Pelagibaculum spongiae: one gene and its partner. The protein of the gene in region 2 binds, or shares a complex with, the protein of the main gene of each other region. Links are inferred from orthologs where the notes say so. Each region holds a gene or a part of one and is shown on either strand. Other genes may lie near its edges. The genes, in order: tsaE and tsaD.

Region 1 (3,324 bases), on a different replicon or contig from region 2:
CAGGCTAGCGATCGAAACCCGGTATTTAACCGCAATCCCCGAAAGCGTGTCACCACCAGACACTACATATTGACTGCGAGTCGCTGTCGGTGCTGCTAAACGGGTGCCAGCAATTGGGTTGCGCTGCAAATATTGGTCAAAGCCGCTGGCAATTGCCTTAGCAATTTTTGCTCGATGATTACGGCTATTGAGGTTTTTTTCTTCGGTTGGGTTAGTAATAAAACCGGTTTCGACCAGAATCGACGGAATATCAGGTGATTTTAAAACAGCAAAACCAGCCTGACCGACTTTTTTACTATGCAATCGACCGACTCTGCCCAGCTTGCCTAAAACACCGCTGGCTAAATCCATACTTTGTCGGATTGATTCATTTTGTGATAAATCGAGCAATACCGAAGCCAATACTTGATCTTTATCGTCCAAGCTGACGCCGCCAATCAAATCAGAGCTGTTTTCCTGTTTGGCTAACCAGCGAGCTTGTTCGCTTGAAGCCCCTCTGCGAGACAGGGCAAATACTGAAGCGCCGCGGGCGCGTTTGTCTTTAAATGCATCGGCGTGAATCGATATAAATAAATCAGCTCGAGCTTTGCGAGCTAATGTGACTCGCTTTCGCAGTGGAATGTAGTAATCACTTTTACGAATTAACACCGCTTTCATGCCTCTGCGGCGATTAATTTCGGTGGCTAAAGCTTTGGCAATTGCCAGAGTGACATGTTTTTCCCGCGAACCTTTACCGCCGATTGCACCGGGATCTTCGCCACCATGGCCGGCATCGATTGCCACCACGACATCACGAAGTTTGCCAGGTTGTTCATATTGTTGTGCGGTCAGTGGTTTTTGTTTTTTCTCGGCGTTTTTCAATTCAATTAACAGCCGGTGGCCGTATTCACCAGAAGGGCGTAAAGCAATGCTTCTTGGCTGAACTGTCTGATTTAAATCGAGCACCAATCGCAAGTCACGCTTTTGCCGAACGCCAAAACGAATTTGGTTGATATAACTTTTCGCCGGGTTGGGAAGTGAAGCGCTCCATTGGCAATCTTGTAAATCGATGACCAAACGATCGGGATTGGTTAATGGAAACACCTGATGTTTTACCGGGCGAGAAAGATCCAACACCAAACGAGTCGAATCTGGTGCGCTCCAGATACGAAGCCCTTTGAGTTTGGCAAAATTGCTTGATGCAACCGATTTAGCGGTTGCTTGTTGGATCAACTGGGGAAGTAGGGCCAGGCCAAGTAAAATATCGCGACGCTTCATTAAAAGTTAAATTGCCTGCCAGTTTTCAATAATAAGTTGGCCTTGAACTGAAAGGCCTTCGATAGTCAGATCGCGACTGTTGCCATTTTCTGCATAGGTCAGGTGAATAATTAAATCCGCTTGCGGCAAAATACCCTGCCCACGTTCTGACCATTCCACCAAACATACCGCATGATCGAGATAGTCGCGAATTCCCATGAACTCCAACTCTTCAGGGTCAGCTAATCGATACAGGTCGAAATGATAAACCGGCCCAGCGATTAAATCTTCATAGGGCTCAACCAAAGTGTAAGTTGGGCTTTTCACATTGCCCTTATGGCCAAGCGACTGAATTAATCCACGGCTAAAAGTGGTTTTACCCGCGCCTAAATCACCTTCAAGAAAAATAACCATCGGCCACTGCAGTTGCTCAGCTAACAGTTGAGCGAGTTGTAGCATCGAACCTTGGTCGAGCTGGGGAAATGTTTTGCTTGCTAACATGTCGGGTTAACCAATCCTCTTAAACTGGGCAGTAAATCTACGGCTTGTAAGCCAATTTGGCCGGCATCTGCGGCGATGTCGCCAGCTTGCGCATGAATCAAAACGCCGAGGCAGGCACTGTTGAGTGCGCTATGCCCTTGGGCCAAAAAGCTGCCTATGATACCTGCTAGCAGATCACCCATACCAGCAACCGCCATGCCGGGGTTTCCAAACGGGCAACACCATAGTTGCTGGCCATCGTAAATTAAACTGCCAGCACCTTTTAAAACCGCAACGCCGCCGAATTTTTGTTGTAGTAATTTAACCGCAGATAACCGATCAGATTGCACTTCAATCGTGGAAATATTTAACAATCTAGCCGCTTCACCCGGATGCGGAGTGATTACTAGCGGTGCATTCTTTTGTAATTTGTCGGTGAGAGCAGCTTGGCTGGCAAGTAAATTTAAGGCGTCGGCATCGATCACTTTAGGTAAGTCATTGTCGATCAAGGCTGAAACTAATTGCTGCGCTTGGCTGCTTTGTCCCATGCCCGGGCCAATCACCAATGCGTTGGCTTTATTCAACATTAATTGCAGATCAGCCGATTTCCAGCCAGCGAACATAATGCCCGGATGCGCTGCAGTAAATGCCGGGCAATAATTATCATTAACCAAGCTACTCACTAGCCCGGCACCCGTTTTAGCTGCTGCGGTGGCAGCTAGTAAAATTGCACCGCCCATATTTTGGCTGCCGCCGGCTAATAACAAATGGCCGTGATGGTTTTTATAGCTATTGCCATGACGCGGTTGGATAAGACTTTTTGGTAATTGGCTATCTAGCAAGTGGCCAACTGGTACATGAGCAAGGAATGCCTGCGCGGGCAACTGCAAATCTTCAACAATCACTTTTCCAGTGAAATGGCTGGCATCGGCAGTGAATAAGCCTAAAGTCGCGGCGATAAAGCTAATAGTCAGATCGGCAACAATAGTGCTGGCTGATGCTACGCCGTTATCGCCATTTAGCCCGGAAGGTATGTCGAGTGCCAATAAGGGTTTATTCGCAGCATTTATCATCTGAATCAGTTGTGGATAATCACCACGAAGCACACCAGAAAAGCCGCTGCCTAACAAACCATCAACTAAACAATCAGCCTTTGCCAAATCTTGATCAAGCATTTGAAAATCGACAGCTTTGCTGGTGCCGCCAGCTGCATGATAATCGGCGGCAGCTTGAATGCAGGATTGACTCGTCGGAGCTGAAATAAAAATCACTTGGACTGAGATACCGGCTTGATGCGCTAGTTTTGCAACCACCCAAGCATCGCCGCCGTTATTACCCGGTCCAGTAAACACTAGTAATGATTGGCAGGTAGGCCAGTGCTGGCGCAATTGCTTGAAAGCTGCCAGCCCGGCCCGGCACATCAAAGCGTAACCATCGATACGCAAATGCGCTGGCAGTCGATGAATCGCGGTATAATCAATATCTCTGACCTGATGATTCAGGTAGAGCGCCTGAGTTGTCGATCGGTTTTGGGCCATTGGTTTCTTCTCAGGCATAAAAATATTTAGTTGAAAAGGCAGTATATGACAGCCGCAGGTTCCGATCATC
Region 2 (3,270 bases):
GGCCCATGACCTTGCCCATATCTTGCATCGAGTTGGCGCCAGTTTTGGTGACCACCTCCTCTATAACGGCTTCAATCTCGGCAGGGCTCAGTGGCTGAGGTAGGTATGTAGCGATCACATCCAACTCCAGCTTTTCCTGATCAGCTAATTCCTGACGTTCTGCAGCTTCGTACTGAGTAATGGAATCGCGACGTTGCTTAACCATTTTATTCAGTACGGTAACCACGCCAACATCGTCCAGCTCAATGCGCTGATCGATTTCAATCTGCTTTATCGCAGCGTTGATTTGACGGATCACTGCTAGAAGACTTTTTGCTTTGGCACGCATAGCGGCCTTTTGGTCTTCCTTCAAACGAAGTTTCAAACTGCTCATAGCGACTCCGGTTCTAGTAGAGGCGCTTACGATTCAGGTTTTCGCGAGACACTTTCTTCAAGTGACGCTTAACAGCTGCAGCAGCTTTACGCTTACGAACTGCAGTTGGCTTCTCGTAAAATTCACGACGACGTACTTCAGACAGAACGCCTGCTTTCTCACAAGAGCGCTTGAAGCGACGCAGGGCGATGTCGAACGGTTCGTTATCTTTTACGCGTACATTTGGCATTTTTAGTGGTCACCTATTAATAAAACATGTTGTGTCAATGATTTGCCTAGGAAAGATCTTTGTGTCGGTCTCAATCTCAAATGCAGTCACCTGCACAGCCCGGCTATCAAGGCGCGAAATTTTAATCAGTTGTGACAAAAATTGCAAAGCATTTGGTGGAAAAAGCATCGTTAATCCCATCAAACAGATGATCAAACGCGCTCACTGGCGTATTATCTCCGCCCAGAACAGGCCAAATCAGCGCGTCGAATAAGGGATCTAATACCTTTATAACGCCAGCTGTCGGGCATTTTGCATTCACTCGCATCAGCGAAAATTAGTTAAGAGTAGTAACGGGCAATGAAAGTACTGGGTATTGAAACTTCTTGTGATGAAACCGGTGTTGCGATCTATGACGATCAGCAAGGCCTGATTGCCCAGGTGCTGTATAGCCAGATCAAACTCCATGCAGAATATGGCGGTGTGGTGCCAGAACTGGCCAGTCGTGACCATGTGCGAAAACTGATTCCTTTAGTAGAAGAAGTCTTACAGCAAGCGGGTTTAAAGGGTTCTGACCTCGACGGCGTTGCCTACACCGCAGGCCCAGGATTAATGGGTGCGTTGTTTGTTGGCGCTGCTACCGGCAGATCATTAGCTTGGAGTTGGGATATTCCAGCCGTTCCGGTGCACCACATGGAAGGCCACTTGTTAGCGCCCATGCTCGATGAACCTAAACCAGAGTTTCCGTTCGTCGCATTGTTGGTTTCAGGTGGTCATACCCAGCTAATCGAAGTGAAAAATATCGGCGAATACACCATTTTGGGGGAATCAGTCGACGACGCTGCCGGTGAAGCCTTCGATAAAACAGCCAAATTGATTGGTTTGCCATACCCCGGCGGCCCAGAATTGGCCAAACTTGCCGAAAGCGGCGATGTGACGCGCTATAAATTCCCTCGCCCCATGTGTGACCGCCCCGGTTTGGATTTCAGTTTCTCTGGTTTGAAGACCTTTGCTCGCAACACTTTTATTAAAGAGTGTGCCGAGTTGGAAAAAGGCTCGCCTGAGCTGGCACAAACCCGTGCTGATATCGCCTGTGCCTTTCAACATGCGGTGGTCGATACCCTGGCGATTAAATGCAAACGAGCATTAAAACAAACCGGACTTAATCGGTTAGTGGTTGCCGGTGGCGTGAGTGCCAATAGCGAATTACGCCGAAAGCTTGCCGAGCAGGCAGAGAAGTTGGGCGGCGAAGTGTTTTACCCGCGCCCGGCTTATTGCACCGACAACGGCGCCATGATCGCCTATGCCGGCATGCAACGATTAAAAGCCGGGCAAATTGCCGATACCCAAGTGATTTGTAAACCGCGCTGGCCGTTGGATGAGTTGCCGTCGGTGAGATAAATTGAGCTAGATGATTGAAACTAAAAACGAGCCGAAGCTGGCTCGTTTTTAGTTTATCTATGAAAAATTGTGTTGATGTTAATTTTTCAAAATAGGTTTTTTGGAGTTCTGAAATAACCAGCTTACAACAGCAAAATTACGCGCTTGGTTTTGCCTGCGTTTGCTAGCAGAAAACTGGCACCATAAAGCCATTCGCAGCATTCTTTCAGCCCATTCTGAGTGATGCTGTTTTGTACCAGGCCGTAACATTTCAAACCAACTGCTGCCTAAATCTGAATCGACCCAGCGCGCTACGGCTTTTTTTGCAGTAACGATTTCAGCACTAGTAGGCTCTGTCAGCAGCGATTGATCGCATAAGCTGGTAAGTGTTTCTTCGGTTGGGTTCCAGTCAGTTGCGCCAATTAATTCCATGGCTTGTACCAAATTAAAATCAATCGCGGTGTTGCTGGATTTATTGAGTGAAATAAAAATGGGTAGTTGCTTGCGAATTAAATCAACAGATACTTTTTCTAAAGCGCCAATGGAATCTTTAGCCATTTTGATGTGCTGTTTTATAAAAGTATTGGTGAGTGGTGGTGAAATACTGACATCAACAATCCCTAAGTTTTGTTTGAATACCAAAGCGACTAATCTGAATTTATCGTGATCTCGCAGGGTAATCATCACACCTTGAGCGCCAGAACCATCTACTGCCGACATATGGCAATCGACGATATTCTCTTTGGAAAATAAAATACTGCTTAATGAAGACACCCCTTTCTTTTTTGCATTTTTAATTAATTGGTCGACAGGTTTTTTGAGCGGATCAGCTAACCAGTTTCGAACTTGAATTAATCGAGATAACGACGCCGGTGGCAGTTTTCCAGGTTGCTGATTTAAAATAGATATAGCAACTTTTGCTTGTTCAATATCATCGTTGAGAACAGATAAAGCCAGCGCATTAGACGCCTTAGCGCCAGAATCGACGAAGACTGAACACAATATTTCAAAGCCTTCAGGAGGTAAAAACGCTAACTCTGTACTGAGTAGATTGGCGAGTTCGAATTCATCCTCGGTATTGTTATCAATTTCTATAAAGAGATTGTCTAATACCTCAGGGGTCATTTCGCCGCTACTTAAATCTTCTACAGTTTCAATTGAGTAGTTTTTAATAAAGTCGACAAAATTTTCTGAAAGAAAAGATTTGTATTGCGCGAGAACAGACATAAATAAACTGGTTGAGTGAGCATTCAGATTGTCATGCTCAAAGGCAAGTATCAGGTTTTTCTCTGTAGCTTGCCAAAATTCG

What was found.
Region 1: the proteins of tsaD (region 2) and tsaE are in contact, whole or in part, in a crystal structure (PDB 6N9A), measured with the Thermotoga maritima proteins. The link is inferred for Pelagibaculum spongiae from one-to-one orthologs. Residues at the interface, in WP_004082750.1 of Thermotoga maritima: Cys10, Asp11, Arg49, His50, Leu82, Gly84, Gly135, Gly136, Glu154, Thr155, Leu156, Asp157, Asp158, Ser159, Glu162, Asp165, Lys166, Arg169, Leu170, Tyr175, Lys213, Thr214, Leu217, Tyr218, Gln221, Arg222, Asn324; in WP_004082108.1 of Thermotoga maritima: Leu37, Gly38, Lys46, Lys57, Val59, Lys60, Ser61, Thr63, Phe64, Thr65, Leu66, Met67, Val69, Pro71, Tyr82, Arg83, Leu84, Asp86, Asp88, Phe89, Asp93, Ile128, Asp130, Glu131, Arg134.

What each region holds. Positions count from the first base shown.
Region 1 is NZ_QDDL01000002.1:311,547-314,870, reverse strand. Bases 1-3,000 are described here. They hold tsaE (tRNA (adenosine(37)-N6)-threonylcarbamoyltransferase complex ATPase subunit type 1 TsaE), read right to left. Parts: upstream 1,738-3,000; coding sequence 1,264-1,737; downstream 1-1,263. Other genes in these bases: DC094_RS07360 (NAD(P)H-hydrate dehydratase), read right to left, coding at 1,731-3,000; DC094_RS07370 (N-acetylmuramoyl-L-alanine amidase), read right to left, coding at 1-1,257. Outside these bases: more of DC094_RS07360, read right to left, coding at 3,001-3,254; tRNA epoxyqueuosine(34) reductase QueG, read left to right, coding at 3,300-3,324. UniProt on the Escherichia coli protein: Required for the formation of a threonylcarbamoyl group on adenosine at position 37 (t(6)A37) in tRNAs that read codons beginning with adenine.
Region 2 is NZ_QDDL01000009.1:61,514-64,783, reverse strand. What follows is about bases 16-2,961. They hold tsaD (tRNA (adenosine(37)-N6)-threonylcarbamoyltransferase complex transferase subunit TsaD), read left to right. Parts: upstream 16-941; coding sequence 942-1,982; downstream 1,983-2,961. Other genes in these bases: DC094_RS17375 (Y4lR family protein), read right to left, coding at 2,061-2,961; rpsU (30S ribosomal protein S21), read right to left, coding at 387-602; DC094_RS17395 (GatB/YqeY domain-containing protein), read right to left, coding at 16-373. In the rest of the region: more of DC094_RS17395, read right to left, coding at 1-15; more of DC094_RS17375, read right to left, coding at 2,962-3,270.